DNA from 4 places in the Marinobacter sp. G5_S1_61_S3 genome. Region 1 is predicted to be linked to each of the others. Evidence: predicted binding sites of a transcription regulator. Region 1 holds the regulator's gene; each other region holds the start of a gene.
What was found. The regulator sigma-54, encoded in region 1, starts transcription at its own class of promoters, with help from an activator protein. The targets are predictions, from matches to a motif close to ANTGGCATNNANNTTGCTNT.
Positions count from the first base shown of each region.

Region 1 (7,591 bases):
CTTTACCTGGTATACCGGTGACGCCCACTGGCATGCGCTGATACGTGCCCGTGCGATTGAGAATCAGTTCTGGCTTGTGGCAGCGGCCCAGGGTGGGCAGAACAGTGAGCGCCGGCGCACCTATGGGCACAGCGCGATCGTCGATCCCTGGGGCCGAATACTATCCGAGATCGATGAAGGGCCGGGTGTCGTCGTTGGAGAGCTTGATCGCGAAACACTCAAGGACATCCGCACACGGATGCCCGTCTGGGAGCACCGGAGACTTTAGTTTCCGGCGGCTTCCGCGTCGTCGATGCACTCTCTGAGGTAGCGAAACAGCTTTCGTGGCTGGCCGGTATTCTTTTCTTTCTGCACGTCCCGGCGAGCGTTGCGCGCGAGGTTGCGCAGATGCTGTATATCCGCCGTTGTGCAGTAGTTCAGGAATTCGCCGACGGCCGAGTCGCCTTCCTCAATCATCCGGTCTCGCCAACGTTCAGCAAGGTGATGTCGGCGGGTGTGCTCTTCGCTTCCGGCATCGAAAGCATCAATGGCTCGAGTCAGCCCTTCCGGGTCGTCTTCCTGGCGGATAATCTTGCCGATGTACTGCAGGTGGCGGCGACGGGCTTCGTTCTGGCGAATGCGACGGGATTCCTCGATGGCCGCCCGCAGGGTGTCGCTGATCGGCAGGGTATTGAGCTGATCGTTACTCAGATCCAGCATACGCCTGCCAAGATCCTGCAACTGGTGCATTTCGCGCTTGAGTTGGGATTTGCTCGGGCCGAGGTATTCCGGGGCGTCGTCTTGGGAGTCGTTCATTTTCAGTCCGTGTTGTCGGATACAGGTTATCCGTAGAATATCGTCGCCAGACCAAGGAAGGCCATAAAGCCGACCACATCCGTGACCGTTGTCAGTATAACGCTACCGGCCAGTGCCGGATCAATGTTGCGGGACTTCAGGAACAGAGGTAGCACGGTGCCCACGAGTGCCGCAGCGATCAGGTTGATAATCAGCGCGGCGGCGATAATGGCGCCAATCATGATGTCGCTGAACCAGAGGGTTGCCGCTGACGCAACCACCACTGCCCAGAGCAATCCGTTCAGGGCACCCGCAATAAATTCGCGGTTTAGCAGCCAGCCCACGTTGGCGCCACTGATTTGTCCCACGGCCATGCCACGGATGACCAGGGTCAGGGTCTGACTGCCGGCAATGCCGCCCATGGATGCCACGATGGGCATCAATACCGCCAGCGCCACAACCTTTTCGATGGTCGCCTCAAACAGCCCGATCACGGCCGAAGCGGTAAAGGCCGTAAGCAGGTTGATGCCCAGCCACACGGCCCTGCGCCGGGTGGTCTTCAGAATCGGTGCGAAGGTGTCTTCGTCTTCATCAAGACCGGCCATGCTCATCAGGGAGTGGTCTGCGTCTTCGCGAATAACGTCAACCACGTCATCGATGGTGATTCGGCCCAGGAGTCGGCCTTCCTCACTGACCACGGGTGCTGAGATCAGGTCGTACCGTTCGAACAGGGTTGCCACCTTGGTGTCGGACAGCGTAACCGGTATCGGTTCGATGTCCGTGTCCATCACCTCCCGCACGGTTGCCGCCGGGTTGGATACGAGCATTTTGGTGATAGGCAACATGCCGATGAACTCGTCGCGTCGGCTGACCACGATAAGACTATCCGTCATCGGCGGCAGGTTGCGATGACGGCGCAGGTAGCGCAAAACCACGTCGATACTGATGTCCGGGCGCACCGTAATGGTGTCCGTGTTCATCAGGCCGCCGGCGGTATCTTCCGGGTAGGAGAGGACTTCTTCGACACGTTGGCGATCCTGCTCGTCCATGGTGTCCAGGACTTCCTGGATGACCGTGTCGGGCAACTGCTGCAGTAAGTCGGCCAGATCGTCCGACTCGAAATCCTCGATGATGTCAGCCAGTTCCTGAGCGTTCAGCTGGCTCAGGAAGTAACCTCGGATATCGTCATTCAGATACTGGAGGACTTCGCCTTCAAGCTGCTTGTCGACCAGGTTCCAGAGCAGGGCACGCTGGCGGGGTGGTGATGACTCCAGCAGGTGGGCGATGTCACTGGGGCTCAGGCCGCCATTCAGGATGCGGGCAACCTGTTTCAGGGCGCCACTGTCCAGCGCTTCGCTCAGGGAGCGAAGGCGTTGGCGCGCTTGGCTTTTCTCCAGAATATCGGTCATGGATCACCCACGGTCAGAAAACCCTCGTATTATAGCGGAGTTAGGCAACATAGGTGAGGAAGAGTTGTAGGTGAATGCCGTAGACGGGCAAGGATGTCCAGTGTGGAGGTGGTTATTCGCCTTCCCCGAAGTAGTCGTTGATCAGCGTAACCAGCGCATCGACAGCTTCGGACTCATCCGGACCGTCTACAATCAGCTCTACCTCTGATCCCTGGCTGGCGGCGAGCATCATGACTGGCATGATGCTTTTGGCGTCCACCTGTCGCCCTTTGCGGCTGATCTGAATGCTGCTGTCGAATTCAGATGCCTTGCCCACCAGTTTGGCTGCGGCCCGGGCATGGAGCCCAAGTTTGTTGATGATGGTAATGGGGCGGCGGATCATAGGCGGTTCAGCTTTCCCTGCTTTGCAGGTGGGGCAGTTCGGTGTGGCGAACCTGCACATTGCTGTATTTGCCCGAGAAATAGCGGCCGAGCTGGTCGCAGATATAAACCGAGCGATGCTGGCCACCGGTGCAGCCGATGGATATGGTCATATAGCTGCGGTTGCTGTCTGCGAACGAGGGTAGCCAGTTTTCCAGGAATTGGGTCAGGTCTTCGACCATCTTACGGCTCAACGGCTCCTTTTCCAGGAAATCGATAACCGGCTGGTCGGTGCCCACAAACTGCCGAAGGCTGGTGTCCCAATAGGGATTGGGCAGGCAGCGCACATCGAACACATAGTCCGAATCCAACGGCACGCCGTGCTTGAATCCGAATGACTGGAATAGCAGTGCCAGTTCCTGGTGGCGCCTGCCCGCGACTCGTTGCTTTACCATATCCCGGAGCTCGTACATGGACAGCCCCGTGGTGTCGATGTAGAGGTCTGCCAGCTTGGAAAGCGGCTCCAGAAGCTTCTTTTCGTTACCGATGGCCTCCCTCAGGGAGGTCTTGTCATCACTCAGTGGATGCTTTCGGCGCGTGGCATGGAAGCGCTGCAGAAGAGACTGTTCATCGGCGTCGAGATAGATGATCTCGATGGTTACGCCAGTATCCTGAAGGCTGCGGTAGATATCCTCGAAGTTGCTCAATTCTCCGGAAAGGTTACGGGCATCGATGCTGACCGCCATCTTTCCCAGCCGGCTGGGAGAGTTCTGGTTGGTGGCTTCCTGTGTGAGGGGGAACAGGAGGCCAATGGGCAGGTTGTCAATGCAGTAAAAGCCCAGGTCTTCCAGAACATGTAACGCGGTACTTTTCCCGGAACCTGATCGGCCGCTGACGATGATCAGTTTCATAGCCCGTTCACCTTGGATGTGGAGTTGTTCAGCTTGTTTCGGCTGTCATCCGGCGATAGAGAGAGCCTGCATCAGTGCACTGACGCAGCTGGTCGCAGAATGCACGTTCGTTGAACTTCTCAGCAAGTTGGCTCAAAAGCTCAAGATGCTCGCTGGTGGCTTCCTTGGGGACAATCAAGGTGAAGACGAGGTCCACCGGCTGGTTGTCAATAGCATCGAACGCAACGCCTTCTTCCAGGGTCAGCAAAACGCCAACCACGTGATCCAGCCCTTCCAGTCTGCAGTGGGGGATCGCGATGCCCTGTCCGATACCCGTGCTCCCCAGTCGCTCCCGTGCGACCAGATTAGTGAATATCTGGGTGTCGCTGAGCAAAGCGTCGTGTTGCTGGATCTGCTCGGCAATGGTTTCCATAACCCGCTTTTTGCTGGAGGCAGGCACCCGGCAAAGGGTTAGCTCCGGCGCGAGAATGTTCTCGATAGTCAGGGATGTGTCGGTCATGAATCGACTGCATTTCCGTAAAAAAAGGCTGCGGCACGTGTTGCATGGTTAGCCAGTGCCGCAGCTCGATTAACTGTCATGCCGGGGGCGTCGTCCTAGCGGGCGCCGTTCCCGTGCATCCGGTCTACGTTCTTTTCCTTGTGCTTCAGGATCTGCCTGTCCAGCTTGTCTACCAGTGCATCAATGGCAGCGTACATATCGCTGTTTTCGGCCTTTGCGTGAATCTCACCACCTATCACGTGAAGCGTAGCTTCCGCCATCTGGCGCACTTTTTCCACCTCAAGGGTAACCTGGCAATTGCTGATATGGTCGAAGTGCCGCTCAAGCTTTTCAAATTTGCCTGATACGTAATCTTTCAGTGCGGGAGTCAGTTCTACGTGATGGCCTGAAATATTGAGTTGCATAGGCTTCTCCTGTTTTCAGCTTGCCGGCACCCGTTAGGATACCGGCTGTGTGCCACAGCGTTATGCTGCAGGCGGTATACTTTCAGGAAAGGGCTCTCCCCGTGAGGCCGGGAACAGACGCTTCCTACACCAATCGCTTTCGCTCGTTGGACGGAGGAATGTGCATTGCCTCGCGATACTTGGCCACGGTTCGTCTAGCCACCTTGATACCCTGGTCTCCTAGCATGGCTGCAATTTTGCTATCGCTCAATGGCTTTTTCGGAGTTTCCGTTGCAATCAGCTTCTTGATCATCGCGCGGATTGCCGTGGATGAGCACTCTCCACCCTCGTCGGTACTGACATGGCTCGAGAAAAAATACTTAAGTTCAAATATGCCCCGCGGCGTGTGCATGTATTTCTGGGTGGTGACCCTTGAAATGGTCGACTCGTGCATTTCCACCGCCTGGGCAATATCCGAGAGAATCAATGGTTTCATGGCTTCCTCGCCATGATCCAGGAATCCCTGCTGGTGCTCGACAATGCGCGTGGCCACCTTAAGCAGGGTTTCGTTGCGGCTCTGCAGGCTCTTGATGAACCACTTTGCCTCCTGCAACTGGTCCCGCAGGTAGGTGTTGTCAGCACTGCTGTCCGCACGCTTTATAAGAGAAGCATAGCTTGCATTCACACGAATGCGCGGTGCAATTTCAGGATTCAGTTCCACGCGCCAGCGTTCATTGTGCTTGCGCACGATCACATCCGGGATGACGTAGTCTGGCTCGGCCTGATCCAGGGTGTCGCCGGGACGGGGGTTTAACCCGGTAATAAGTGCCAGAACGTCCCGTAGCTGCTCTTCTTTCAGGCGGCTGCGGCGTAACAGCTGGGCGTAATCACGGTTACCCAGCAGGTTTATGTAGTGGGTAATCACCAGTCGCGCCTGAGCCAGCCAGGGTGTTTCCGGGGGCAGCTGATTCAGCTGGATCAGCAGGCATTCCTGCAGATTACGGGCGAACACGCCGGGTGGATCGAAGTGCTGCAGGCGATGAAGAACGGCTTCCACTTCGTCCAGTTCCAGCGGGTCTTCGTCGGATTCGTCCACCATGCCTGAATGAATTTCTTCAAGCGGAGAGGTCAGGTAGCCATGGTTATCAACCGCATCCATCAGGGCATGGGCGATGGCCTGATCCCGCTCGCTCATGGGCGTCAGGTTCAGTTGCCATTCCAGGTGGTCCTGGAGCGTTTCGGTGGGGGAGTTACGGGTTTCGAAGTCGTGGTCGTTTTCGTCGTCGTTACGGGCTGCTGACGCGGGGGCTGACTGGTAAATGTCATCCCAGGCGGTGTCGACGGGAAGATCGTCGGGAATGGTGTCGGGACTGTCCGTTTCTGATGACCAGTCAGGTCCGTTTTCGGATTCGTCCCACTCAGTAGCGGTGTCTGAAGCGGTGTTGGATTCCTCGGTTGACGCCGTTTCAGACGACTCGTTGTCACTGTCCGTTGATTCCGGATTCTGGTTGTCGTCGTCTTCGGAGGTTTCCAGCATTGGGTTGGATTCCAATGCCTGCTGGATTTCCTGCTGGAGGTCCAGGGTGGAGAGCTGCAGAAGCCTGATAGCCTGTTGCAGCTGGGGCGTCATGGTCAGGCTTTGGCCCAGCTTTAACTGTAGTGAGGCTTTCATAACCATGGTTCAGGATCCGTCACTCGGTCTCTCTCTTCCGTCACTCAGGCTCTCTCTTTACGTCATCAGGGCGCTTTCTGGAGCCGGGGTTGCACAAAAACTCTTTGTATGCTGGCTACTTGCCGCACCAAGCAAGTTCTTTGCCGAGTGTACTACAGGCGAAACTCGTTGCCCAGATACACTTCCTTGACCTGCTGGTTGGCCAGTATATCGTCCGAATTACCAGAGGCAATGATGTGGCCGCCGCTGACAATGTAGGCATTCTCGCAGATGTCGAGGGTTTCCCGCACGTTGTGGTCGGTGATCAGTACGCCGATGCCCTTGTCCCGCAAGTGTCGGATGATTTGCTTGATGTCGCTCACGGAGATCGGGTCGACTCCGGCGAAGGGTTCGTCCAGCAGGATGAACGCCGGCTCCATCGCCAGCGCCCGGGCAATTTCCACCCGTCGTCGCTCGCCGCCTGACAGGGCCATGCCGACGCTATCGCGGATGTGGGTAATGTGAAACTCTTCAAGCAGTTCCTCTAACTTGGCCTCCCGGTCAGCGCGTTTGAGTTCGCGGCGGGTTTCCAGGATCGCCAGTATGTTGTCGCGTACGGTAAGCTTGCGGAACACGGATGCTTCCTGGGGCAGGTACCCGATTCCCTTGCGGGCACGACCATGCATGGGCAGCGGCGTTATGTCCTGATTGTCGATGGTGATTCGACCGTTGTCGGCGGGAACCAGGCCAACAATCATGTAGAAACACGTCGTTTTGCCCGCGCCATTGGGGCCGAGTAAGCCGACGATCTCGCCACTGCGAATTTCCAGGGAAACGTCGATGACGACCTTCTTCTGTTTGTAGCTTTTTGCGAGGTTACTGGCCCTGAGAACTGCCATCGATATCCTGTCCGTTAGGGTTGTTATCTGGATTGCTACCGGCGTTGCCGCGCGGCTGGATGACCATTTCGACGCGACCGCTGCCATCGCCCTGGTCAGCAGAGCCTTCTGCGGTCACCACGCGTTCGGCGCTGTCATAATGAATGACGTCGCCCCGGAACAGGTTGCCGCCCTGTTCGATCACAGCTTCGCGCTGAAAGGTAACCCGGTTGTCGGAGGCGGACCAGGTGATCGTTAGCGCACGGGCGTCGGTTTCGCCCTGGCCTTCCATGGCAGGCTGGCGGTAGCGTGCCGGGGTACCGGTGGCTTCAATGCGGCTGACGCCATTCTCATCCCGGTGGAGTACAACTTTGTCCGCCATAAGGTTGGCATCGCCCTGGCTCATTTCAACCGAGCCGGTATAGGTTGCAATGCCCTGGCCTTCGTCGAGCCGCGCGTTGTCGGCATTGACCCTGATGGGTTGGTCAGACTCAAGATCAAAGGCCGCGGCGAACGGCATGCCCACGGTCATTGTCAGCGCCAGGACAATCGCTGAGACTGCCGGGCGCGATGCCACCGGTTGGTGCCTATTGCGGTGAGGGTTGGGCATGAATTTACTTGCCGGTCTCATAGCGTCCTTCCACGTCAGAGTCGAGTTCGAGGATTCGGTCATCAATCCATGCCTTCATGCCGGTTGCGCGGGTCAGGCTGAACGAGTCGGTCAGT
Region 1 covers NZ_JBQKUK010000015.1:112,735-120,325, reverse strand. Annotated here, with positions in the region: gene ACTRWH_RS15695 (carbon-nitrogen hydrolase family protein) at 1-268, shown strand, start outside; gene yjgA (ribosome biogenesis factor YjgA) at 265-795, opposite strand; gene mgtE (magnesium transporter) at 822-2,183, opposite strand; gene ACTRWH_RS15680 (HPr family phosphocarrier protein) at 2,296-2,565, opposite strand; gene rapZ (RNase adapter RapZ) at 2,573-3,454, opposite strand; gene ptsN (PTS IIA-like nitrogen regulatory protein PtsN) at 3,483-3,953, opposite strand; gene hpf (ribosome hibernation promoting factor) at 4,049-4,357, opposite strand; gene ACTRWH_RS15660 (RNA polymerase factor sigma-54) at 4,482-6,008, opposite strand; gene lptB (LPS export ABC transporter ATP-binding protein) at 6,161-6,886, opposite strand; gene lptA (lipopolysaccharide transport periplasmic protein LptA) at 6,864-7,397, opposite strand; gene lptC (LPS export ABC transporter periplasmic protein LptC) at 7,480-7,591, opposite strand, start outside.

Region 2 (7,591 bases), on a different contig from region 1:
CCGTAGAAGAGGCCGCCAGCCGCCAGCACACGCCCAAGGTGGCGTTTGTGGCAAAGCCTTCTGACTATGTGTCTTCCAGTGGCAAAGCCATTGGGGCAGGGGATGTGGACGTGCTGGTGCGGGCCCTTTCCATGGGTAAGCTCCACCACGCGATGATGGGAACAGCCGCCGTTGCTATTGCTACCGCAGCTGCCGTACCGGGAACTCTGGTTAACCTGGCCGCTGGCGGCGGTGACAGAACCTCCGTGACCTTCGGCCACCCATCAGGCACCTTGCAGGTTGGTGCGGAAGCCAGTCTGGTCAACGGCCAGTGGACAGCCACCAAAGCCATCATGAGCCGCAGCGCGCGAGTGCTTATGGAAGGTTGGGTGAGGGTGCCCTTGATATAATTGTGACGCTGGTTGCGACAGGTTTCACGATTCCAGAATTCAGCGCTTGTAAGCTCTTTGGATAAAAGGGATAAACGCTTAAATTTCAACGGAATGTGAAAAATGTCGCAACCATTCGGTCCGTCTGGCCTTCCTCTTATTGTTTGTTCAATCGCCTTGGCATTGGTTGGATGTGGTGACGGTGGGTCCTCCTCATCATCGAATTCTTCGCAAGCTGGGCAAGACAATGCTGGCCCCGGAGTGAGGGCGAAATCCCTGCCTGAACTGGATGGCTATATTGAGCACGACTATTCCTTACGAGGCACGAACGAGAACCCACGGGTTTATCGTCGTAATCTTGAATCTCACTCGCTGGCTTATGTGCAGGCAGGGGATAAGGTGGGTGGGCAGGTATTTGCCGGGGGTGTCTTTACCGACAATCTGTTCGCTCCAGCCGCCGTAACCGCAAGCTCAACCAGCGTGTCGATTCACAGCCGCGTTGATGGAACAAGTGTCAAACTGTCGAATATTGGTGGCGGGCAGGAACCTTGTTCCGTTAAGGGTTTCGTGAACAGTGACCTGTCGACAGGACTTGTCAATCTGGCGATGTCCGGCGGTAATCTGACATGCGACCTCTCGGTTGATTCCGACGACACGCATTACTGGTGGACATTGGGAGCCAATACGTTCGAGGTCTGGGAAGCGGATGGGGTGTCATCCTACACGGATGTATTCTTCAACGGCGACGGCGATATCGATTTTGTGGTCGCCAATAACTATGCCGAAAGGACGATCATCCTGTATGGAGAGTCAGGCGCTGAGCTGAAGCGGGTGGCGGGAAGCACCTGGGTGCCGAGAGTCTACCCCATGGCAGAACCCGGCCCCACACGGGATGAGACGTTTGTGGGTGTGCTCAGTGACGGCGAGTTTTTGATGACCTCAGTTGCGATGCTGTTGGACTCCGGTCTTGCAGGCGCACAACCTGTGCTGTCGGGACTTTCTGAGTCTGCCCGGTTGGCGTCACTCTCTTTGATCGAGGACGACAAATACACAATCATCGCGGACCGTGGCGTGTTGCACAAGGTCGATGAAATCAATCGATCTGCCTCTTTGTTTGCTGATTTCTCAGATAAGTTTGCGGATGGTTGGGCGCTCGACGATGTTGTCGTTATGGGCGACAAAGCCATCGCTTTATGGACGACTTTTCAGGGTGCTGATCGCTCAGACCCTCTCGGTGAAGTCTATACCGTCGATCTGAGTTCGGGTGAGGTCGATTTGGTTCTGGCGGTGGAATCTACGTTTGTTGCTTCTCGAACGGAATCACTGCTTTTCGTCAATTTCCTGGATTTCTCAGGTCGTAACAGAACCCTGATTGTAGGCCGGCCCGGTGGCCCGGTTGTGCCTAACGCGGAAACCTACTATGCAACGTCGATGAACCTGACTCGTGGCGGAGACCGAGCAAAAGTGCTGGCGATGAGCTCTTCCATCGAGAGGGATGTGCTCAGCCCCGCGGGATTGCTCAACCCCGACATATGGGCCGTCAATGAAACCACCGGGAACATAACAAGCAAGGTAATGACGCTGCCTTACAATTGTTACTCTATGGACTCTCTTTATGCGATTAACAGTCACCTCAGCGTCGTGTCTTTCTGTGAGGATGGGTTCGCGATAGAAGAGCTGGAGCTAGAGAGAGGGACGTTGAGTTTCGTCACCTCGGATCTACGGGCAATAAACTGAAGGGTAATGGTTGGAAAGCTAAAAGCCCCACCAGCTTGAGCCTGGAGGCCCACGTTCCGGCTCCGCAAAACACCTGTCGAGCTTGCGGAGCCGAAGCGCTCTACTTATGCCTTGCGACTACGGCGACGCAGTCCAAAACCCAGGGCGCCAAGCCCCAGCAGGGCCAGGGTGCTGGGCTCCGGAACCGGGTTGGTCGGAGTAATCGGGCTACCGGCGTCGAAATCGTTGTTGTCAGTATCGCTCAGGAAGCTGAACATGCCTGAGAACAGGCTGCCATCGAAATCGATAGCCATGGTTGTAAACAGGTCGTCGTAAAATACACCATCGAGGGAAAGCTTGTCGGAGTATTCAACGTTCACGGTTGTGCTATCCGTCAGATCGCCGGAATTGGACAGTCGAAAAGGCTTGCCCAGGGCTGAATCTGGTGAGCGGGAGTCGCTACCAACAATGTCAAAGATCGTGTTTCCCGGGCGCCCGTTCAATACGATGCTGGTGACGTCTTGAACGGAATTGAAGGTAAACGGGGAGCTGTAGGTGTCTCCATTGATAGACAAGCTCCAGCCACTACCGATGGCTTCGCCGTATGAAGAGCTGCCGACCGTACCGTCAAATGCCACGGTTTCACAGGTCGCGCTGGCAAAGCAAGTAGTGACTTCCATGCCGTCCATCAGCGAGCCGTCGGTTGAATACCCGGTCAGCATTTCGGTGTTGTAGAGGTCGCCGTCAGAGTTGACGACGTTTACGATGGGGGCTGCGTAAGCGTTCCCAGCCATTGCAGCGGCCAATCCCAGGCCAATCACTATTTTGTGGTCAAATCCTTTCATACTTCATTCTCCTTGCGTTTTTACAGATATCCATATTCACCCCGCGTTTCCTGCGGAGTGGTCTCCGGACTGCGTTTTTAGCAAGAAAAAAGCCAGCTTGGATATTTTTCGGTTAAAACAGCCGGTTGCCATTTTCTGAATGCTCTGGTCACCGGTGAGGCATTGAAAAGTGTATAAAAAGTCAACGCTTAAGATCTGGATGGCTGTATCCCGGCCGGGCCGATGTACTAACCTGTTTGGCATGACTGTTTTTCGTTCTTAGTCTCTCACTGAGATCCAAAACCAATAAGGGATTCGCCATGAGCTCCAACGCTGATCAGAACATTCGCCCCGACTATGACGACGTCCTGCAGGCAATCGCCGACTACGCTCTCGGCTATCGGATAAAAAGCAAAGAGGCTTGGAATACCGCGAGAAACTGCCTGATAGATACCCTCGGTTGTGGCCTTCTGGCCCTGCGTTTCCCTGAATGCACCAAGCACCTTGGGCCGCTGGTTGACGGCACCGTTGTACCCCATGGCGCCCGTGTTCCGGGCACGCCTTACAGACTCGATCCGGTAAAGGCGGCCTGGGATATTGGCTGTATCGTGCGCTGGCTGGACTACAACGATACCTGGCTGGCGGCGGAGTGGGGCCACCCCTCGGATAACCTGGGGGGCATACTGGCCGTGGCGGATCATCTGTCCCAGAAGCGGGTGGCGGAGGGCAAGGCGCCCCTGACCATGCGGGATGTCCTGGAGGCTATGATCATGGCCCATGAAATCCAGGGGGTGCTTGCACTCGAAAACTCGTTTAACCGGGTGGGGCTGGATCACGTTGTGCTCGTCAAGGTGGCCTCAACCGCTGTTGTCGCAAAACTGATGGGTGCCAGTCGCGATCAAATGCTGTCGGCCTTGTCCCATGCCTGGGTGGACGGCCAGGCGCTGCGAACCTACCGTCATGCGCCGAACGCTGGCTCCCGAAAATCCTGGGCGGCGGGAGATGCAACGTCCCGCGCCGTGCGGCTGGCCGATATTGCAATGCGGGGAGAAATGGGTATCCCGGGGGTGCTCACGGCGCCCCAATGGGGCTTCTACGACGTTCTGTTCAGCAAAACCAATAAAGATCAGAAACTGAAACCTGAGGACAAGCGTCAGTTTACTTTACCCCAGGCTTTTGGCGCCTACGTGATGGAAAACATTCTGTTCAAGATTTCCTTCCCGGCCGAGTTCCATGCTCAAACAGCGGCGGAAGCAGCGGTCATACTTCATCCCGAGGTAAAAGACCGCCTGGATGACATCGAGCGAATCGTTATCACCACCCACGAATCTGCCATCCGTATCATCTCGAAACAGGGCACATTGGCAAACGCGGCCGACCGGGATCACTGCCTTCAATACATGGCTGCTGTACCGCTGATTTTTGGGGGGCTGACAGCGGAGCATTATGAAGACAGCTTCCATGAGGCCAATCCGATGATCGACCAACTCCGAGACAAGATGGACGTGGTTGAGGATGAGCGATACACGCGTGAGTATCTGGAAGCAGATAAGCGCTCAATTGCCAATGCGATTCAGGTGTTCTTCGCCGACGGCACCAGCACGGATAAGGTGGCAGTTGAGTATCCCATTGGCCATCGCCGTCGCCGAAAGGAGGGGATTCCCCTGCTTGAGGATAAGTTCCGCCATAACCTGGCGACCCGGTTTCCTGGTCAGCGCTGCGTGAAGATCTTTAACCTGTGTAAAGATCAAGCGCTATTGGAGTCGACCCCCGCACACGAATTTGTTGATCTGTTTGTTATCTGAACTGATTGGAGCGCCTGCTCTCCGGGCATAGCGAGGGGTTGTCGAAAAACTTTACATTGAGAAAATGTGCGGGCTTCTAACTGACTGAAAATGAACCAGTTGAAGCCGTGGCACGTCTTATGCAGCAGTTACTCCCTATCGAAGACGATTCTGTCAGCTTATATGGAGTACTGATATGAACACACTACAAACAGTCGGCGCCATTGGGGTTCTCCTTGGCGCCTGCAACTGGGCCAGCGCTGCGCCCATTCTCAGCATTAGTAGCCAGGGCGCTACAGCGGCCGCCTCCGCGGAACAGGACTTCCTGGACGCTGCGCATTCCGGTTATCTCACCGAAACGTTCGATGATAATTCTTTTTACACCGTTGGAAGCCAGGCTGGCACCATCACCTCCTCAGTGGGTGTTGGGGCCTTTACCAGTGCGGTGCCAGGTTCAGGCGGGTTGTGCGATAGCGGTCCCTATAACTGCAATGGCGGTCTTGCCGTATTGAACGCCGGCGCCAGTCCCTTTAGCGGGCGCTATTCCGTATCCGGGGATAACTGGTTGGACAGTATGGATGCACGCCAGATGGTTATTTCTCCAGCGGCTGGTTTTAACGCCATGGGTTTCTATCTGACAGACCCCAACGATGCTGGCGGACGCCTCTCGATTGGCGGGTTCGATTTCAGCTTCAACGACATATTTGGGTCTGCTCTGGGCAACGGCAGAGTTTTCTATGTCAGCCTCTATGACGCAGCGGGTTTGGGGGATGTCAGTATTTTTTCCAACAACCCCAATGATGGGTACGGCATCGACAACATAACAGTCGCCAATGTCACAGAGCCGGGTACGCTGGCGTTGTTCGCGCTGGGACTGCTAGGGATTGGACTTTCGCTTTCGCGGAAGTCAAAGCGCAATCGCTGAGGATCAATGGCGGTGTGTCAGTATATTTTACGCAACCCAAATATTGCCAATGTAAGTTATTGTTTAATAATGAATAAATAATTGGCACGACAACTGCATTGTTTTGGGCGGTTGATGAGAATCATAAGATGTAGACAAGGAGCAGTAAAATGAAAATGACTTCAAAGCTGATTGCAGCGGCGATGCTGGTGGGAACGTTCTCGGTAGCTCAGGCCGCTCCAATGGACGTTTTCGACCTGAAAACAGACGGTGGCGCGGACGTGTTTACCGATTCCCTCGGTGAAGGCGCGTTCTACGACAACGGAGCCTCTTTTGCAAAACTGAACGATGTTGATGGTAACCAGGATTCAGCCGGTGCCTTCCTGCTGTTTGAATTTGCAGGTTTTGCGAACATCAACAACTTCGGTATCTATAACCTGAACGACACCAACGAAACACTTCAGGTGTTTTCAGGGTCAGAAGGCTCTGGCGGTCGCCAGGTAGAATTTGACCTGGACGCCGGAACGGCTTCCACTCACTTCGGAACAGCCAACATTGGCTCTACGTTCGGCTTCTATCTGCAGCGTGGCAACACCACGTTCTATTCAGATGCCAGCCTGAACGGCGGCGTTGACATGACACGGATCTTTGACGTGACTGGCAGCCAGAACAGCAGCTTCTTTGGCAGCTCACTGATTGTGGCCTTCGAAGACCTGATTGATGGTGACTTTGATTACAACGATCTGATCGTTGGTATTTCAGACGTGCAAGCGGTGCCCGAGCCAGGAACGCTCGCTCTGTTTGGTCTTGGCCTGCTGGGCCTGGGTATGACTCGCCGTCGCAAGTCAGCCTGAGCTAAGTAAGCCATCGAACACCCTGCCTTGATCTCCGGGGCGGGGTGTTTTGCGTTTCTGGCGTCGCGTCGGGTGCCGTCCTTCTACTGTCCCTGATTGCAGTATCATTAAAATGCAGTAAACTCTGTTCATTGTTAGATCTGCAGCATGGGATGCGCAGGCGCGTTTACAGTGAACAGCAAAAGGAGTTGGCGTGGCCCACGTCAGATTGTTCAAGCACTACATTCATGTTCCCTTCGTCATTCTGGGCCTTATTGACTTAATTGTCCTGGCAGTTAGTTTCTGTATCGCCGCTTTTTTCCGCCATTTCGGCGATTCTTCTTTTTTCTTTGAAAGTATTCAGTTCCTACTACCTTCAGCGTTAGCCTTCGGTCTTGCAAATCTTTTGGTTATGGTTGCTCTTGGCGTTCATCAGTCACGCCTCGAAGAGGGTATGTCCGGGATGATGCTTCGCACCATTTTTTCACTCATCATTGGTGTGCCGGCATCAGCGTCTATTTATCTCTTGGCCGATCAATGGTTGTGGTATCTAGGCTTTACCGACTTGCTCACTTCAGCCTCTGTCCTTGGTTTCTTTTTTCTAGGGATTTATCGGTCAATATTCTTTGCATTTACCGGCAAGGACTCTTTCAAGCGCAAAGTGCTGGTTCTTGGGTCCGGGTTTCGTGCAAGGCAGTTGCTTGAAGACCTGACTACACCTTTCAATCGCAAAGGTTTCACGCTGTCGGGTTTCGTACCACTACCGGATGAGTCGTCGGAGATTGAAGAAAAGCACCTCATCAGGCTTCCCAATACACTTCACGACTATATACGGAAACACCCGGTCAGAGAGATAGTTGTGGCAGCGGATGACCGCCGCAAAGGATTGCCGATGGAGGATTTGCTTGAGTGCAAAATGGAAGGCGTAAAGATAGTTGACGCGGCGTCTTTCTATGAGCGGGAGTCACGTAAAGTTGCCTTGGAGATGGTTACCCATGGTTGGCTGGTGTTCTCTGACGGGTTTTCAGTCTCATCTGTATTTGGATTTGGAAAACGGTCTCTCGATATACTTGCCGCGACGATCTTATTGTTGGCCGGTCTGCCTTTGATGGCGCTTACCGCTATTGCGATAAAAATTGAAGATGGGTTGGCAGCCCCGGTA
Region 2 covers NZ_JBQKUK010000009.1:37,125-44,715, reverse strand. Annotated here, with positions in the region: gene prpF (2-methylaconitate cis-trans isomerase PrpF) at 1-389, shown strand, start outside; gene ACTRWH_RS10235 (hypothetical protein) at 492-2,105, shown strand; gene ACTRWH_RS10230 (PEP-CTERM sorting domain-containing protein) at 2,210-2,929, opposite strand; gene prpD (2-methylcitrate dehydratase) at 3,229-4,713, shown strand; gene ACTRWH_RS10220 (PEP-CTERM sorting domain-containing protein) at 4,889-5,617, shown strand; gene ACTRWH_RS10215 (PEP-CTERM sorting domain-containing protein) at 5,767-6,450, shown strand; gene ACTRWH_RS10210 (TIGR03013 family XrtA/PEP-CTERM system glycosyltransferase) at 6,644-7,591, shown strand, end outside.
Region 2: ACTRWH_RS10230 (PEP-CTERM sorting domain-containing protein) is a predicted target of sigma-54. The motif match lies at 3,007-3,026, and genes of this name have one in related genera.

Region 3 (7,591 bases), on a different contig from region 1:
TAGTGGTTGCGGAGGCAGAAAGACCGTCCTGCCCATTGAGCACATCCACGACGTCAGCCGCTGAGAAATCAGTCGATCCCGCTGCGTTGATGGGTACGCTCACCACGCTGCCATCTGCGTAGGTGATTTCGAAGGTTTCAGACGGAAAACCGGTGGACCCGGCGGGAGCCGTGTAATCACCCATATCGGCAACTCGGCGCTCCAACACGGTTTCCCGGGAGTCCAGGTTCAGGTCCGAGCGCAGGTTGGTCGTACGGCGGGGTGCCAGGTTATCGGTTTCAATCTGCAGGTCACCACGAATACCGGAGAGGTTACCGTCATCATCGGCGACGAAACCCTGAACCCGCATGTTCTGGTTGTTGGTGACAAAGCCGTCCTTGTCGATACCGAACTGGCCGGCACGGGAATACCGCACTTCACCGCCGTTGTTCAGCACAAAGAAGCCGTCACCGTTGATGGCAAGGTCAAGGCCGTTATCGGTGAAACTGATATTGCCCTGCCCAAAATTCTGTTTCACATCCTGTACCCGTACACCGTCCCCGATCGGATTGGTGCCGGCACTCAGGAATCCACTGGCATACAAGTCGCCAAACTGCGCCTGGCTGCTCTTGAAGCCTACTGTGCTCGCATTGGCAATGTTGTTACCGGTGACATCCAGATCAACCGATGACGCCCTTAAGCCGCTAAGACCTGTATTGAAAGCCATACTTCACCTCTTACTGTTTCACCGGTTTCAATTAATTTGCTGAACATCTTGCAGAGCGATCGAGCCCATCCCCGCCAGGTTCAGGGTAATGCTGCCACCCTGCCCCAACGACACACTGTCGACATTGGCGCTGACCATGGTGCCCAATTGTTCAAGCCCGCCCGGGTATGAAGCCTCTGCCACCACCTTGTAGCGTCCGGGTGGCAAACTGTTGCCGTTGCCATCCTTGCCGTCCCAGCTGAACGCTGTCTGGCCAGGCTGCTGCTCACCCATATCAATCTGCCGAACCTGCTCACCGGACTCATTCTCAATGGTGATTCTCAGCCCGGATGTGGTTGCCGGAACGGAAACGTTGCCGGATATCTCACCGTCCGCGCCAAGCACGCCAATGGATGACGGTGCCAAGACCGTACGCCCGACCATTGCAGAGGCCTGCAGTGCCTGGGTGGAGCGGAACTGGCTGGCCATATCGTCGACACTGCCGGACAGGCTCTGCATTTCCTCCAGGGAGCTGAACTGCGCCAGCTGGGAGATGAACTCGCCGTTGTCCTGAGGTTCAAGAGGGTTCTGGTTTTTGAGCTGAGCGATCATCAATTCCATGAACTCGTTCTTGCCCAGCTCACTTCCGCTCTTGGCCTGATCCTGCTGCACTCGATACTGGCTCAGCACATCCGAAGCGTCTGTCGTGTTATTCACTACGCTCATGATTCAATCCTCGCTCGGTTACTGCTGACCCAGGGTCAGGATACGCTGCATCATGGATTTGGCGCTGTTCATAATGTCCACATTCATCTGGAAGCTGCGCGACGACGACATCATGTCCGCCATTTCTTCAACCACGTTGACGTTGGGGTAGAACACGTACCCATCCTCGTTCGCGGCGGGATGATCAGGCTCGTAGCGCATCTGCAACTCGGCGTCACTCTCGACGATGCCTTCAACCCGAACGCCTGCCCCCGGGCCATTGTCGCTGCCAAACGCCATGCTCTGCTGAGACGGATTCAGCATGGACTGCTGTATCGCCGCGAAAACAGGCTTGCGGGCGCGATAGGTCTGATCCGTACTGGAACTGGCCGTCTCGGCATTGGCGATGTTGGACGCAGTGGTGTTCAGCCGCAGCGACTGGGCTGTCATACCGGAACCGGCGATGTCGAAAATATTACCCAGAGACATGATGGTGCTCCTCAATTAATGGCTGCGCCCAGTTTTACTGGCCAGAGAGTGCCTTTTTGATGCCTGAAACCTTTCCGTCCAGGAACTGGAAACTGGCCTGGTAATCCATGGCATTACGCATGAAACGGGTTTGCTCCTGCTGGGCATCCACCGTATTGCCATCCACGGACGGCTGGTGCGGTACCCGATAGAGCAATTCGCTGTCCGCGCCCATGGGCGAGGTGTCCATATGGGACTCGTGGGTACGGGTCATGCCGAAACCACTCATGCTGTCCTGGGCCTTCTGCATCATCGCCTGAAAGTCCACATCCCGCGCCTTGTAGCCCGGGGTATCTGCGTTGGCGAGGTTGTTGGCCAACACCTCCGCACGCTTTACCCTGCCTTCCAGGGCGTGCTGATGAATGCCTAATGCTTTGTCCAGGGAAATTGCCATAGTGCCTCCGATTCCTGCACACGGCGTTGGTCGTTTTGCCGTTTGTGCGTTCTTGCAGAGGTAAAAGCAATCGCAATGCCAGTTTTCAGGAGATGTTGTGGTGTGCGGGCTGAGGCAGGTATCGGCTTATCCGAATCGTAAATTGAGGGCGGAAAGCGGCAAGGGATTTCCCCCGCGCCGGGGGCGGGGGCAACGGGGCGGCAACTAGTGGGGCCAGCGCCTGACAAACTCTTTGGGTTCAGGCCTGGGTATGCTGGGCTTGTTCGCACTGACACTGCCGGTATACAGAAATCCGGTTATGATCTCATTGTCCTGCAGCCCCAAGCCTCGCTTGATAGCTGGATCGTGCGCCATGGCACCGGTACGCCACATGCCTCCAAACCCGGCGGACTCCAGAGCCAACAACAAATACCCCATCCCCACCGCGGCCGACATGGACTGCTCGATCTCCGGTACCTTGGGATGGGACTGGTAAGACGCAATGCCAACGATCACCATAGGCGCCCGCAGTGCCTTCTTGCAGCGTTTTTGCCGCTCCTTTTCCGAGGCGCCGTCGCCACAGGTGGCGGCAAACAATTCACCCAGGGCGTTCAATGCCTCATCTCCCTCAATAATCAGGTACCGCCAGGGCCTCAGCAACGCATGGTCCGGCGCCCTCGCGGCGCAGGCAAAAGCATTTTCAAGCGTTGCCGGGTCCGGTGCTGGCGCCTCCAGGCGTGGCTCTGAAGATCGTTTTAACAGGGCTTCCATTACTGCTGTCATATCGCCTCGCTGTGGTTGATTTCAATACGTCAGTTCGGGCCAAACGACCGTATGAATTGTGGGACAGATGGTTTACTGTTAGTCTTTAGTCTAAGTACTTTCCACTATCAGACAGTACTATCTACCTTAAAAACGATAAGCGAGCCGGTAGACGCCCTATGAGCCAACAGCAAACATTCCGCAATTTCGCGGACTTCTATCCGTACTACCTTGAAGAACATAGCGATGTAAACTGCCGCAGGCTTCACTTCGTCGGCAGCCTGCTCGTCATCCTCGTTACACTCTACGCCATTGTAACGGCCAAGTTCCTCTATCTGTTGCTCCTGCCCGTCATCGGCTACGGGTTTGCCTGGGTTGGACACTATGGCTTCGAGAAAAACCGACCTGCCACCTTCAAACACCCACTGTACAGCCTGATGGGCGATTGGGTGATGTTCAGAGATATGCTCGTCGGGCGGATCCGTTTCTGAATGATGAGCGCACCGATTGACCTGCGTAACGCCAGTACCAGTGCCAGCAAGGCCGCCGTGCTTGACGCGCAGAACCATCCGATTGCCATCCCGCCCATGCCGGATTACAACGGCAGGATACTGGCGTATACGGCGACTGCCGGCATTATTGTGTCAGGCGTACTGCAAGACGTCTTCGGCCTGTGGATGCTGTGGCTGCTTTCAGGCGCACTGACCTGGCCACACATTGCCCATCAACTTACCCGACGAACGTTTCTCCGTAACTCATCCCGTATTCGCCAGAAAATGCTGTTAACGGATTGCGCCATCGGGGGTGGATTCGTCGGCTGCATTGGATTGATTGCGATACCCTCGGTCGCCGTGGCACTGATGCTGATGTTCAGTTGCCTGATTGTGGGCGGCATCCGCCAGTGGCTGCTAGGTACCATGATCATGGCCGCCTGCGGCGCCATCGGCGTTGCCATTGTGGGCCCCGCCGAGTCACTGCAATCGCCGATGATCACCAGCATTATCGCGATCAGTGCCACCGGCCTTTATATCTGTGTGACTGCGTTCTATTCCCACCAGCAGGCCCGCGCGCTGATGATGGCAAAAACCCAGATCCAGAATCAGCGGGAACAATCCATTGCCCTGTCCCACAAACTCTCCAAGTATCTGTCACCGCAGGTGTGGCAGTCCATCTTTACCGGTGAAAGGGACGTGCGGCTGGAAACACAACGCAAGAAACTGGCCGTCTTCTTCTCCGACATCAAGGGTTTTACAGAACTGTCCGAAGAGATGGAGCCGGAAGCACTGACGGAACTGCTGAACCACTACTTCAACGAAATGTCGGAAGTGGCCCTCAAATACGGCGGCACCATCGATAAGTTCGTTGGCGATTCCATCATGATTTTCTTCGGTGACCCCACCAGCCGGGGCCAGAAAGAAGACGCCTTCGCCTGCGTGTCCATGGCGGTGGAAATGCGTAAACACATGAAAATCATGCGGCAGAAATGGCGCAGCCAGGGTATCAAGACACCGCTGGAAATCCGCATGGGCATCAGCACAGGCTACACCACCGTTGGCAACTTCGGCGCCGAGAACCGCATGGACTACACCATCATCGGCAAGGAAGTGAACCTGGCCAGCCGCCTGGAATCCCTGGCTGAACCCGGTGAAATCCTGATCTCCTACGAAACCTTCTCGCTGATCAAGGACCGCATCATGTGCCGCGACAAGGGCGAGATCACGGTTAAAGGCTTCGGCCGCCCGGTCTCCATCTACGAAGTGGTGGATTTCCGCCGCGACATGGGCCCCAATCGCAGTTTCCTTGAGCACGAACGCAACGGCTTTGCCATGTACCTGGATTCGGAAAAAATCACCGAACGGGAACGGGAGTCCATCCTGTCTGCGCTCGAGGATGCCGCTGAGCGACTGCGTCAGGAAGAGGATTCCTGACCGTTCCCGCCTTTACACCTACTGCCTGATCAACCGTGGCCCTACCGCCTCTTCCGGGTCGGTACTGCGCCAGGGGTTGATATCCAGACCACCCCTTCGGGTATAACGGGCGCAAACCGACAGCTTCTGCGGCTGACAACGGGCCATCAGGTCGGTAAACATCGTTTCCACACAGTGCTCATGAAAGTCCTGCTTCTGGCGAAAACTCACGATGTATTGCAGCAGCCCTGCCCGGTCCATCGCCGGGCCGGTGTAATCGATCAGCACCGTTGCCCAGTCCGGTTGGCCGGTGACGGGGCAATTGCTTTTCAGCAGGTGCGAGCACAGTTTCTCCGACACCACATCACCCGTCGCCTGTAGGCTGTCCGGGTTGTAGTCGTAGCCCACGGATTCCACATCCTCGTCGTCGATCAGCACGCAGCCTTCCGGCCGACCGACCGCTCTCGCTCCCTGATCAACACTGTGCAGGTCTACATTGACCGCCGCACCGCTTGCGCTCGACAGGTCACGGGCAATCACATCCCGAACCTGATCGGCGGAGGAAAACACCGTCTGGTTCAGGGAATTCAGGTACAGCTTGAGAGACTTGGACTCAATAATCGACGGCGACGCCGAAGGCACCCGAATTTCCGCCCAGGCGACTGCGGGCACGCCCCCGGTGCGCAACCAGGAAATCTCCCAGGCCTGCCATAAGTCTTCCCCGAACCAGGGCCAGCGGCCATCCTCCAGGCCGATGCGGCGACGGTTTTCCTCCCGTGCCACGGGAAACAACAATTGCGGATCGTAGGCATCCGGGTAGTCGCTGGATTTGCCCAGCGGGGCATCATTAAGGGCCATGATCAATCCTGGGAAACGTTCATCAGTGACGTATGCCCTTACCGCGCGCCAACATGCGCAGGGAAATGGCAGACAGAATGGCAATAAACAGCAGAATCATACCAAGGGCGACGTAGGGATTAACATCCGACACGCCCAGAATACCGTAGCGGAAGGCATTCACCATGTAGAGTATCGGGTTGATCATCGACACCCCTTGCCAGAACCCCGGCAGCATGTCGATCGAGTAGAACACCCCGCCCAGGTAAGTCAGCGGTGTCAGAACAAAGGTCGGCACAATGGAAATATCATCAAACTTGGTCGCCAGCATGGCGTTGATGAAACCACCCAACGAAAACAGCGCCGATGTCAGGAACACCGTCAGGATCACCATCGGCAGATGATGGATCGACAACTGCGTAAAGCCCAGTGACAGCAGCGTTACGATCAACCCAATGCCCAACCCCCGGGACATACCACCTGTAACATAGCCGGCGAGGATCACCCAGTTGGGCACAGGTGACACCAGCAACTCCTCAATGCTGCGCTGGAACTTCATGGAGAAAAACGACGACACCACGTTGGCGTAGGAACTGGTGATCACCGACATCATGATCAGCCCTGGAACAATGAACGCCATATAATCGAAGCCGCCCATCACCCCGATACGCGAGCCAATGAGGTTGCCGAAAATAATAAAGTACAGCGTCATGGTGACCGCCGGTGGCAACAGGGTTTGTGGCCATATCCGCATGAAGCGACGGATTTCACGGGTGACGATGGTTTTATACGCGGTCAGCATCGCATCCGTTCTCATGCGGTTTCTCCCTGGGTGGCGTTACGGGGGTTGTTGTCCTCAACCATGCGGATAAACAGCTCTTCGAGTCGGTTGGCCTTGGTGCGCATGCTGACCACGCGAACGCCCTGCTCTTCCAGCTGGATGAACATGCCGTTCAGACTCTGGCCCTTTTCCACATCCACCACCAGGGCGCCCTCGTCATCCATGTGACTGAAGAAACCGTCGAGCACCGGTGCTTCCGTCAACGGCTCGGCGGTGTCCAGCACGAAGGTTTCAGAGCTCAACTGCTGCAACAACGCTCGCTTGCTGGTGTGACGCAGGATCTTGCCGTGGTCGATGATGGCAATATTGCGGCACAGGGCTTCCGCTTCCTCCAGGTAGTGGGTGGTCAGGATGATGGTGGTGCCCTGTCGGTTCATCTCTTCCAGGAACGTCCACATGGAGCGGCGCAACTCGATATCCACCCCGGCCGTGGGCTCATCCAGGATCAGCAGCTTGGGTTCGTGCACCAGCGCCCGGGCAATCATCAGCCGCCGCTTCATGCCCCCCGACAGCATCATGGCCGGCGTATTGCGCTTATCCCAGAGCCCAAGCTGGCGTAGGTACTTTTCTGCGGACTCCGATGCCTTCTTCAGAGGAATACCGTAATAGCCCGCCTGGGTGGTCACAATGTCGAACACCTTCTCAAACTGGTTAAAGTTGAACTCCTGAGGCACAACACCCAGGTTCAGTTTGGCGTCCGATAGATGGGTGTCGATGTCAGATCCGAATACGCGAACCTTGCCCGCGCTTTTATTCACCAGTGAGCAAACAATGCCAAGGGTGGTGGACTTCCCCGCCCCGTTGGGTCCTAGCAAGGCAAAAAAGTCACCTTCGGCGACATGCAGGTCAATCCCTTTCAGGGCCTGGAAGCCGTCGCCATAGGTCTTGACCAGACCTTCGATTTCAAGTGCGTTGGTCATAGTGAATCCAGAGCTGCAGGGGCCACCGACAAT
Region 3 covers NZ_JBQKUK010000008.1:178,689-186,279, forward strand. Annotated here, with positions in the region: gene ACTRWH_RS09925 (flagellar hook protein FlgE) at 1-706, opposite strand, end outside; gene ACTRWH_RS09930 (flagellar hook assembly protein FlgD) at 734-1,411, opposite strand; gene flgC (flagellar basal body rod protein FlgC) at 1,430-1,879, opposite strand; gene flgB (flagellar basal body rod protein FlgB) at 1,914-2,312, opposite strand; gene ACTRWH_RS09945 (nitroreductase family protein) at 2,517-3,074, opposite strand; gene ACTRWH_RS09950 (Mpo1-like protein) at 3,233-3,544, shown strand; gene ACTRWH_RS09955 (adenylate/guanylate cyclase domain-containing protein) at 3,545-4,981, shown strand; gene queF (NADPH-dependent 7-cyano-7-deazaguanine reductase QueF) at 5,000-5,818, opposite strand; gene ACTRWH_RS09965 (ABC transporter permease) at 5,841-6,614, opposite strand; gene ACTRWH_RS09970 (ABC transporter ATP-binding protein) at 6,611-7,558, opposite strand.
Region 3: flgB (flagellar basal body rod protein FlgB) is a predicted target of sigma-54. The motif match lies at 2,376-2,395, and genes of this name have one in related genera.

Region 4 (7,591 bases), on a different contig from region 1:
CCTTGGCGGCCTGTATCTGCTCCAGTTCGTTGCTGCTCGTCAGGCGACGGTAGTAGGCCGTCACGAGATCGCCACGTTCATCCTCAGGAATGGGTGCCAGGAAATCGCGCCAGTAATCAGGGAACACGCGGCTCGCACCTTCCTGGTAGAACCAGTGGATATCCCTGGGCCGGCAAAGAAAAATCCCCCTCAGCACCAGGCCAAGCACCCTGTCCGGGTGCGACTGGGCATACACCAGGCTCAATGTAGATCCCCAACTACCGCCAAACAGTATCCATCGGTCTACCCCAAGAAAGGCCCGCACCGTTTCCATATCGTCCACCAGTTTTTGCGTGGTGTTTCCTGAAAACTCGGCCAGCGGGCTCGAACGGCCGGCGCCCCGCTGATCCATAAGAATAACCCGGTAGCGCTCGGCGTCGAAAAAACGGCGGTGATAGTCCTCACATCCGCCGCCGGGCCCGCCATGGACAACCAGAACGGGAATACCATTCGGATTGCCGCTTTCTTCAACATACAGTTCATGGGGCGGATCAACCGCAATGCGATGCTGGGCGTTGGGCTTGATATCAGGGAACAGGGTGAGCATGAGGCGCTCCGGACAAAGGATTTAACCGGAGTTTAGCTGAAGACAACGAAAAAGGGGCGGGCCACATTGGCACCGCCCCTTAATATCACGTACTGAAGATTACTTCTTATGAGCGCGCTTACGCTCATTCTCGGTCAGAAGCTTCTTGCGCAGGCGGATCGACTTGGGCGTCACTTCCACCAATTCATCTTCATCGATAAACTCCAGAGCCTGCTCAAGGGTATGCTTGATCGGCGGCACCAGGCCGATGACCTCGTCCTTGCCGGACGCACGCATATTGTCCAGCTTCTTCCCCTTGGTGGGGTTAATTACCAGATCGTTGTCACGACTGTGAATACCACACAACTGACCTTCGTACACTTCCTGGCCGGGATCCAGAAACAACTTGCCCCGGCTCTGTAGTGTTTCCAGCGAATAAGTCAGCGCGGCACCAGTTGCCATTGACACCAGCACACCGTTCTGACGACTGGTCACATCACCGCTCTTAATAGGGCCGTAATGGCTGAAGGTTGAAGTCAGAATACCCGAACCGGAGGTCATGGTCAGGAAGGCGTTACGGAAACCGATCAGCCCGCGCGCCGGAATCGTATACTCAAGACGCATACGGCCCTTTCCGTCCGGCACCATGTTGGTCATTTCACCCTTGCGGAGCCCCATCTGATCCATAAGCGCACCCTGGTGCTGCTCTTCGATGTCGATGATGACGTTTTCGTACGGCTCCTGTTTAACACCATCGATCTCACGGATAACCACTTCCGGACGACCCACGGCGAGCTCAAAGTTCTCGCGACGCATGTTTTCGATCAACACTGAGAGGTGCAGCTCGCCACGGCCGGATACCTTGAACTTATCTGCCGACTCACCTTCTTCAACTCGCAGAGCAACGTTGTGCAGCAGCTCTTTTTCCAAACGCTCTTTGATGTTGCGGCTGGTGACAAACTTACCTTCCTTGCCACAAAACGGTGAGTCGTTGACCTGGAACGTCATGGAAACCGTCGGCTCATCCACCGTCAACGGCGGCAAGGCTTCAACATTGGCCTGGTCACACAAGGTGTCAGAGATGTACAGCTCATCCATGCCGCTGACGCAAATAATGTCGCCCGCCTGCGCTTCGTCGACTTCAACACGCTGCAGCCCGGAATGGCCCATGATCTTGAGAATACGGCCCTGGCGCTTTTTGCCGTTGGCACCAATGGCCGTAACCGGAGAGTTGGTTTTAATCTTGCCGCGCATAATGCGGCCGATGCCAATGACGCCCAGGAAGCTGTTGTAGTCCAGCTGGGAAATCTGCATCTGGAACGGACCATCCCGGTCGACGTTGGGTGCAGGTACGTGATCAACGATGGCCTGGAAAACCGCGTCCATGTTGTCGTCCAGCTTTTCGTGATCCATTCCGGCAATGCCGTTCAGGGCACTGGCGTAGACAATCGGAAAATCCAGTTGCTCATCGCTGGCGCCAAGGTTGTCGAACAAGTCGAACACCTGATCCACTACCCAGTCCGGGCGAGCTCCAGGGCGGTCAATCTTGTTCACGACGACAATCGGGTGCAGGCCCGCATCAAACGCTTTCTGGGTGACAAACCGGGTTTGTGGCATCGGGCCATCAATAGAGTCAACCACGAGCAACACGCAATCGACCATACTCATGACACGCTCGACTTCACCCCCGAAATCGGCGTGACCCGGGGTGTCCACGATATTGATGTCGTAGTCGTGCCACTTCAGCGCCGTGTTCTTGGCCAGAATGGTAATACCACGTTCTTTTTCCTGGTCATTGGAGTCCATGACACGCTCGTTTTCGAGCTCTTTGCGATCCAGAGTGCCGGACTGGCGAAGAAGCTGGTCAACCAGTGTGGTCTTGCCATGGTCAACGTGGGCGATGATGGCGATATTACGAAGTTTATCAATCACAACTATAATCCTGCAGCATGCACTGAATGACCTGAGAGGTCTTCAGTAGGCGCAAAGCCCCTTACATGCCGTCTCAAATCCGTAAAATGAATTTCATTTGTCGGGCCGGGAAGCCCGAATACCCCCTGAAGAAACTCAGCGTCTGTGCTGAATACCTGAGGCAAAAATGAAGTGGCGCGCAGTATATAGCAAACTCACTTGCGTTTATATGAAGAAAAACGCTTATCGAAGCAACAACCCATCTGCATCATTTTGGTGCATTATTTCAGCTATCGCACCGTTTTAACGCACCACGAAAGAGCGATAGGGCCACCCAATCAGCACATATCGCTCCAAAACAGCCCGAACGCCTTGGTATTGCGCACTTGTGGCGCATGCATCAAAAACTGGCAAGGCTATTGCTAAACCTTAAGCAGCCGAATTTGCAGGTAACTCGCAACAGCTTTTGTTAAGCTGCCCTACCTGAAAGAAAGATCGGGAGTCAGCACTGCTGAACGATCCGGCAACAATGTACACAGAAATCGCCCGCACGGCGGGATAACAGACGGAGCATGCACAATGTCCAAGACGATTGATCTGATCAAGGAACACGAAGTCAAATGGATCGACCTGAGATTCACTGACAGCCGTGGCAAAGAACAACACGTAACGCTGCCGGCCACCGAGGTGGACGAGGACTTTTTCAGCGACGGCAAGATGTTCGACGGCTCTTCAATCTCCGGCTGGAAAGGCATCAATGAATCCGACATGATTCTGATGCCGGACGACAGCACCTCCGTGCTGGACCCGTTCACCGAAGAAACCACACTGAACATTACCTGTGACATCGTAGAGCCTTCCACCATGCAGGGCTATGAGCGTGACCCACGCTCCGTTGCCCGCCGTGCGGAAGAGTACCTCAAGTCCACGGGCATCGCTGACGGTGCCCTGTTTGGTCCGGAACCTGAGTTCTTTGTTTTCGATTCTGTTAAATGGAATGTGGATATGCAGGGCGCTTCCTACCACATCCACTCTGAAGAAGCCGCCTGGGTATCCGGCGAAGACTTCGATCGCAACAACATCGGTCACCGCCCGGGTGTTAAAGGTGGTTACTTCCCGGTTCCGCCAGTGGATAGCCTGCACGACCTGCGTGGCGCCATGTGTGCCGCTATGGAATCCATGGGCCTGGAAATTGAGGTTCATCACCACGAAGTCGGCACCGCTGGCCAGTGTGAAATCGGCGTTGGCGCCAACACCCTGACCCGCAAGGCTGACGAAGTGCAGATTCTCAAGTACTGCGTACACAACGTGGCCCACGCCTACGGTAAAACCGCCACCTTCATGCCCAAGCCTGTGGTTGGTGATAACGGCTCCGGCATGCACGTACACATGTCCCTGAGCAAAGACGGCAAGAACCTGTTCGCAGGTGACAGCTATGCCGGCCTGAGCGAAGCAGCGCTTTACTATATCGGTGGTGTCGTCAAGCACGCCAAGGCCATCAACGCCTTTACCAACCCTGCAACCAATAGCTACAAGCGTCTGGTTCCGGGCTACGAAGCACCGGTTATGCTGGCCTACTCCGCCCGTAACCGTTCGGCCTCCATCCGTATTCCATACGTGAACAGCCCGAAAGCACGTCGTATCGAAGTGCGTTTCCCTGACCCGGCGGCCAACCCGTACCTGGCGTTCGCTGCATTGATGATGGCCGGCCTGGATGGTATCCAGAACAAGATCCACCCGGGCGATGCCATGGACAAGGATCTGTACGACCTGCCGAAGGAAGAAGCGCTGAACATTCCGAAGGTTGCTGAAACCCTGTCCGAAGCTCTGGATTGCCTGGCTGAAGATCATGAATTCCTGACCCGCGGCGGCGTGTTCACCGAGGACATGATTGCCGGCTACATCGATCTGAAGCGCGGTGAAGTTGAGAAACTGAACATGACCACACATCCGGTCGAGTTCCAGCTCTACTACTCCTGCTAATCCGTTCGTAAGGATCAGCAACCCAGAAAAGCCCCGCCTCGTGCGGGGCTTTTTCGTGTACGACCGCACATTTCGGCCAGCCTTAACGGAATGTAACCAAGCTACCGGGTAATGGCGTTGAAATACTCATGACTGGCGCTGATAATCGGATAAAACAATCAAACAGGTTGTCTCTATGAATGCACGGTTCGCACTACTCTCAGGCATTGTCGCTCTCGCGGCGTTTCCGGTTTCCGCCGAGGTCTATCGCCAGGTGGATGCTCAGGGCAACGTTACCTATACCGACGAACCCTCGGAAGGCACGCCTGCTGAGGAGATCAAAGTGAAACCGGTCACCACGGTCACCCTGCCAAAACTCGAAGCGGTTCGTGAGCCAGAGCGGTTGCGGGAAAAAGTGCAACAGGAAGGCTCCGTCTACGACAGCGTCCGTTTCCTCGCGCCGGGCGATGACCAGGCCTTCCACAGTGGCAGCGGCGACGTGGAATTCCGCGTGACCAGTTCACCTGGCCTTCGGGGCAGCCACAAGTACGAAGTGACACTCGACGGCCAACCGGTTGGCCAGAGCGCGTCCGGGACAGTGATGGTGCGCAATGTGTTTCGCGGCACCCACGATGCAGGCGTCAATATCGTCGACAGCAACGGTGTTACCGTCAAGAGCGGCGAAACCATTACCTTCACCATCCACCGGCCCAGCGTCAACAACTGATGCACCCTTCCGGGGCCCCGACCGCTTCGAGCCGGGGCGCCATACAAACGCAGACCTGTAGCGGTTAGCGAACCACCACGCCATTCTTGATTGCACCACTTTAGTGCGATCGCACCATAAAAAAGCCATACTCTGACCATTCCCAGGGCGGATATCCGCGGGCAGGCTTTACGCAATGATATTTCTGCACTACACCACGCCGTGTTCACAGGCCTGTAACCCGCATGCCCGCTAAATGCGCACTGTCATAGCCACGAACAGCCAATGTGGTTCGTTTTTTGCAAAACTGCCTTAGCAACCCGCAAGGCCCATCAAAAGGGACAAACGAATGGCAATACCGGCCGGATACAAAAGCATACTGGACAGCCTGACCACAGCCGTACTGGTGCTGAGTGACGGGTTGCGGGTCCAGTACCTGAATCCGGCGGCCGAAAGTCTGTTTGAAACCAGCGTAACCAGAAGTAAGGGAGCCCCGATCAACGACATCCTGATCGACTCTGAAGATGCCCTGCAAACACTGTATGCGGCAGCCGAGAATGGCCAGTCGTACACCAGACGCGAAGCGGAGTTCATACTGACAAGCGGATTGCGGCTAACGGTTGATTATTCCGTGTCCCCCATAAGCCTTGAGCCAACGGAACTGTTGATCGAAATCCAGCCCAGGGACCGCTTGCTACGGATCAGCCGGGAAGAAGACATCATCTCCCAGCAGGAAACCACCCGGATACTGGTCCGGGGCATGGCCCATGAAATCAAAAACCCTCTTGGAGGTATTCGCGGGGCCGCCCAGTTGCTGGACCGCGAACTGCACAACGAAGACCAGAAAGAATACACCCAGGTGATCATTGCAGAAGCGGACCGCCTGCGAACCCTGGTGGACCGCATGCTCGGCCCGAACAAAGCCCCAAAAATGGCGTCCACCAATATTCATGAGGTTCTGGAGCGCGTCAAAACCCTTTTGGAAGCTGAGAGCCGCGGCCGCCTGAACTTCCGAAGAGATTACGATCCCAGCCTGCCCGAGTTCCAGGGCGACAAGGAACAGCTGATTCAGGCTTTCCTTAACATCGCCCGCAACGCCATGGAAGCCGCGTTCGAGAACCAGGCGGAGATGACCGGCGACGAACAGCCGACGATCACCTTCCGCACACGCGCATTGCGACAGTTCACCATCGGCCACAAACGCCATCGCCTGGTGTGCCGCGTGGATGTGATTGATAACGGCCCGGGCATACCACCGGATCTGTTGCAAAACGTTTTCTACCCGATGATCAGTGGGCGAGCCAGCGGCACAGGCCTCGGCCTGTCCATCACCCAAAGCATCATCGGGCAACATCACGGGCTTGTTGAATGCGAGAGCGAGCCCGGAAAAACCGACTTCATCATCTTCCTGCCTCTGGAGGAAAACCAATGAGCCAACCGGCAAACGTCTGGATAATTGACGACGATCGCAGTATACGTTGGGTGCTGGAGCGCGCCCTGAACCAGGCCGGTATGCAGCCCCGGGTGTTTGAAAGTGGCGAAAGCATCATGATGAGGCTGGAGCACGAACAGCCCGATGCCATCATCAGCGACATCCGTATGCCCGGCGTCGACGGCATCACCTTGCTCTCACAGATTGTTGACTCACACCCGGATCTGCCGGTGATCATCATGACCGCCCATTCCGACCTGGAAAGCGCGGTGACCAGCTACCAGACGGGCGCCTTCGAGTACCTTCCGAAACCGTTTGACGTGGATGATGCCGTCGCACTGGTAAAGCGGGCCGTTGCTCACAGCCACGAACGCCGGGCCACCTCGGAGCCGCAAGCTGAAAGCGCACAGAGAAATGCCGAAATCATTGGTGAAGCGCCTGCGATGCAGGAGGTGTTCAGGGCCATCGGCCGATTGTCCCACTCCAACATCACCGTACTGATCAATGGCGAAAGTGGTACCGGTAAGGAACTGGTTGCCCAGGCCCTTCACAACCACAGCCCCCGGGCCAGCCACCCTTTTATCGCACTCAACATGGCCGCGATTCCAAAGGACCTGATTGAGTCCGAGCTGTTTGGCCATGAGAAAGGCGCCTTCACCGGAGCGGCTGCCGCCAGGCAGGGTCGCTTCGAGCAATCCAACGGAGGCACCCTGTTCCTCGACGAGATCGGTGATATGCCCGCCGACACCCAGACACGGTTATTGCGGGTGCTTGCGGATGGGGAGTTCTATCGGGTGGGCGGCACCACGCCTATCAAAGTGGACGTCCGCATCATCGCGGCTACACACCAGGACCTGGAAAAGCTCGTCCAGGCGGGCACCTTTCGGGAAGATTTGTTCCATCGCCTGAATGTTATCCGGGTGCACCTGCCAAAACTCGCGGAGCGCCGCGAGGACATCCCGCGGTTAATGGAACATTTCCTCAAGCGGGCTGCCCGGGAACTGGCAGTGGAAAC
Region 4 covers NZ_JBQKUK010000018.1:35,620-43,210, forward strand. Annotated here, with positions in the region: gene pip (prolyl aminopeptidase) at 1-586, opposite strand, end outside; gene typA (translational GTPase TypA) at 686-2,497, opposite strand; gene glnA (glutamate--ammonia ligase) at 3,056-4,459, shown strand; gene ACTRWH_RS17055 (DUF4124 domain-containing protein) at 4,635-5,165, shown strand; gene glnL (nitrogen regulation protein NR(II)) at 5,494-6,576, shown strand; gene ntrC (nitrogen regulation protein NR(I)) at 6,573-7,591, shown strand, end outside.
Region 4: glnA (glutamate--ammonia ligase) is a predicted target of sigma-54. The motif match lies at 2,883-2,902, and genes of this name have one in related genera.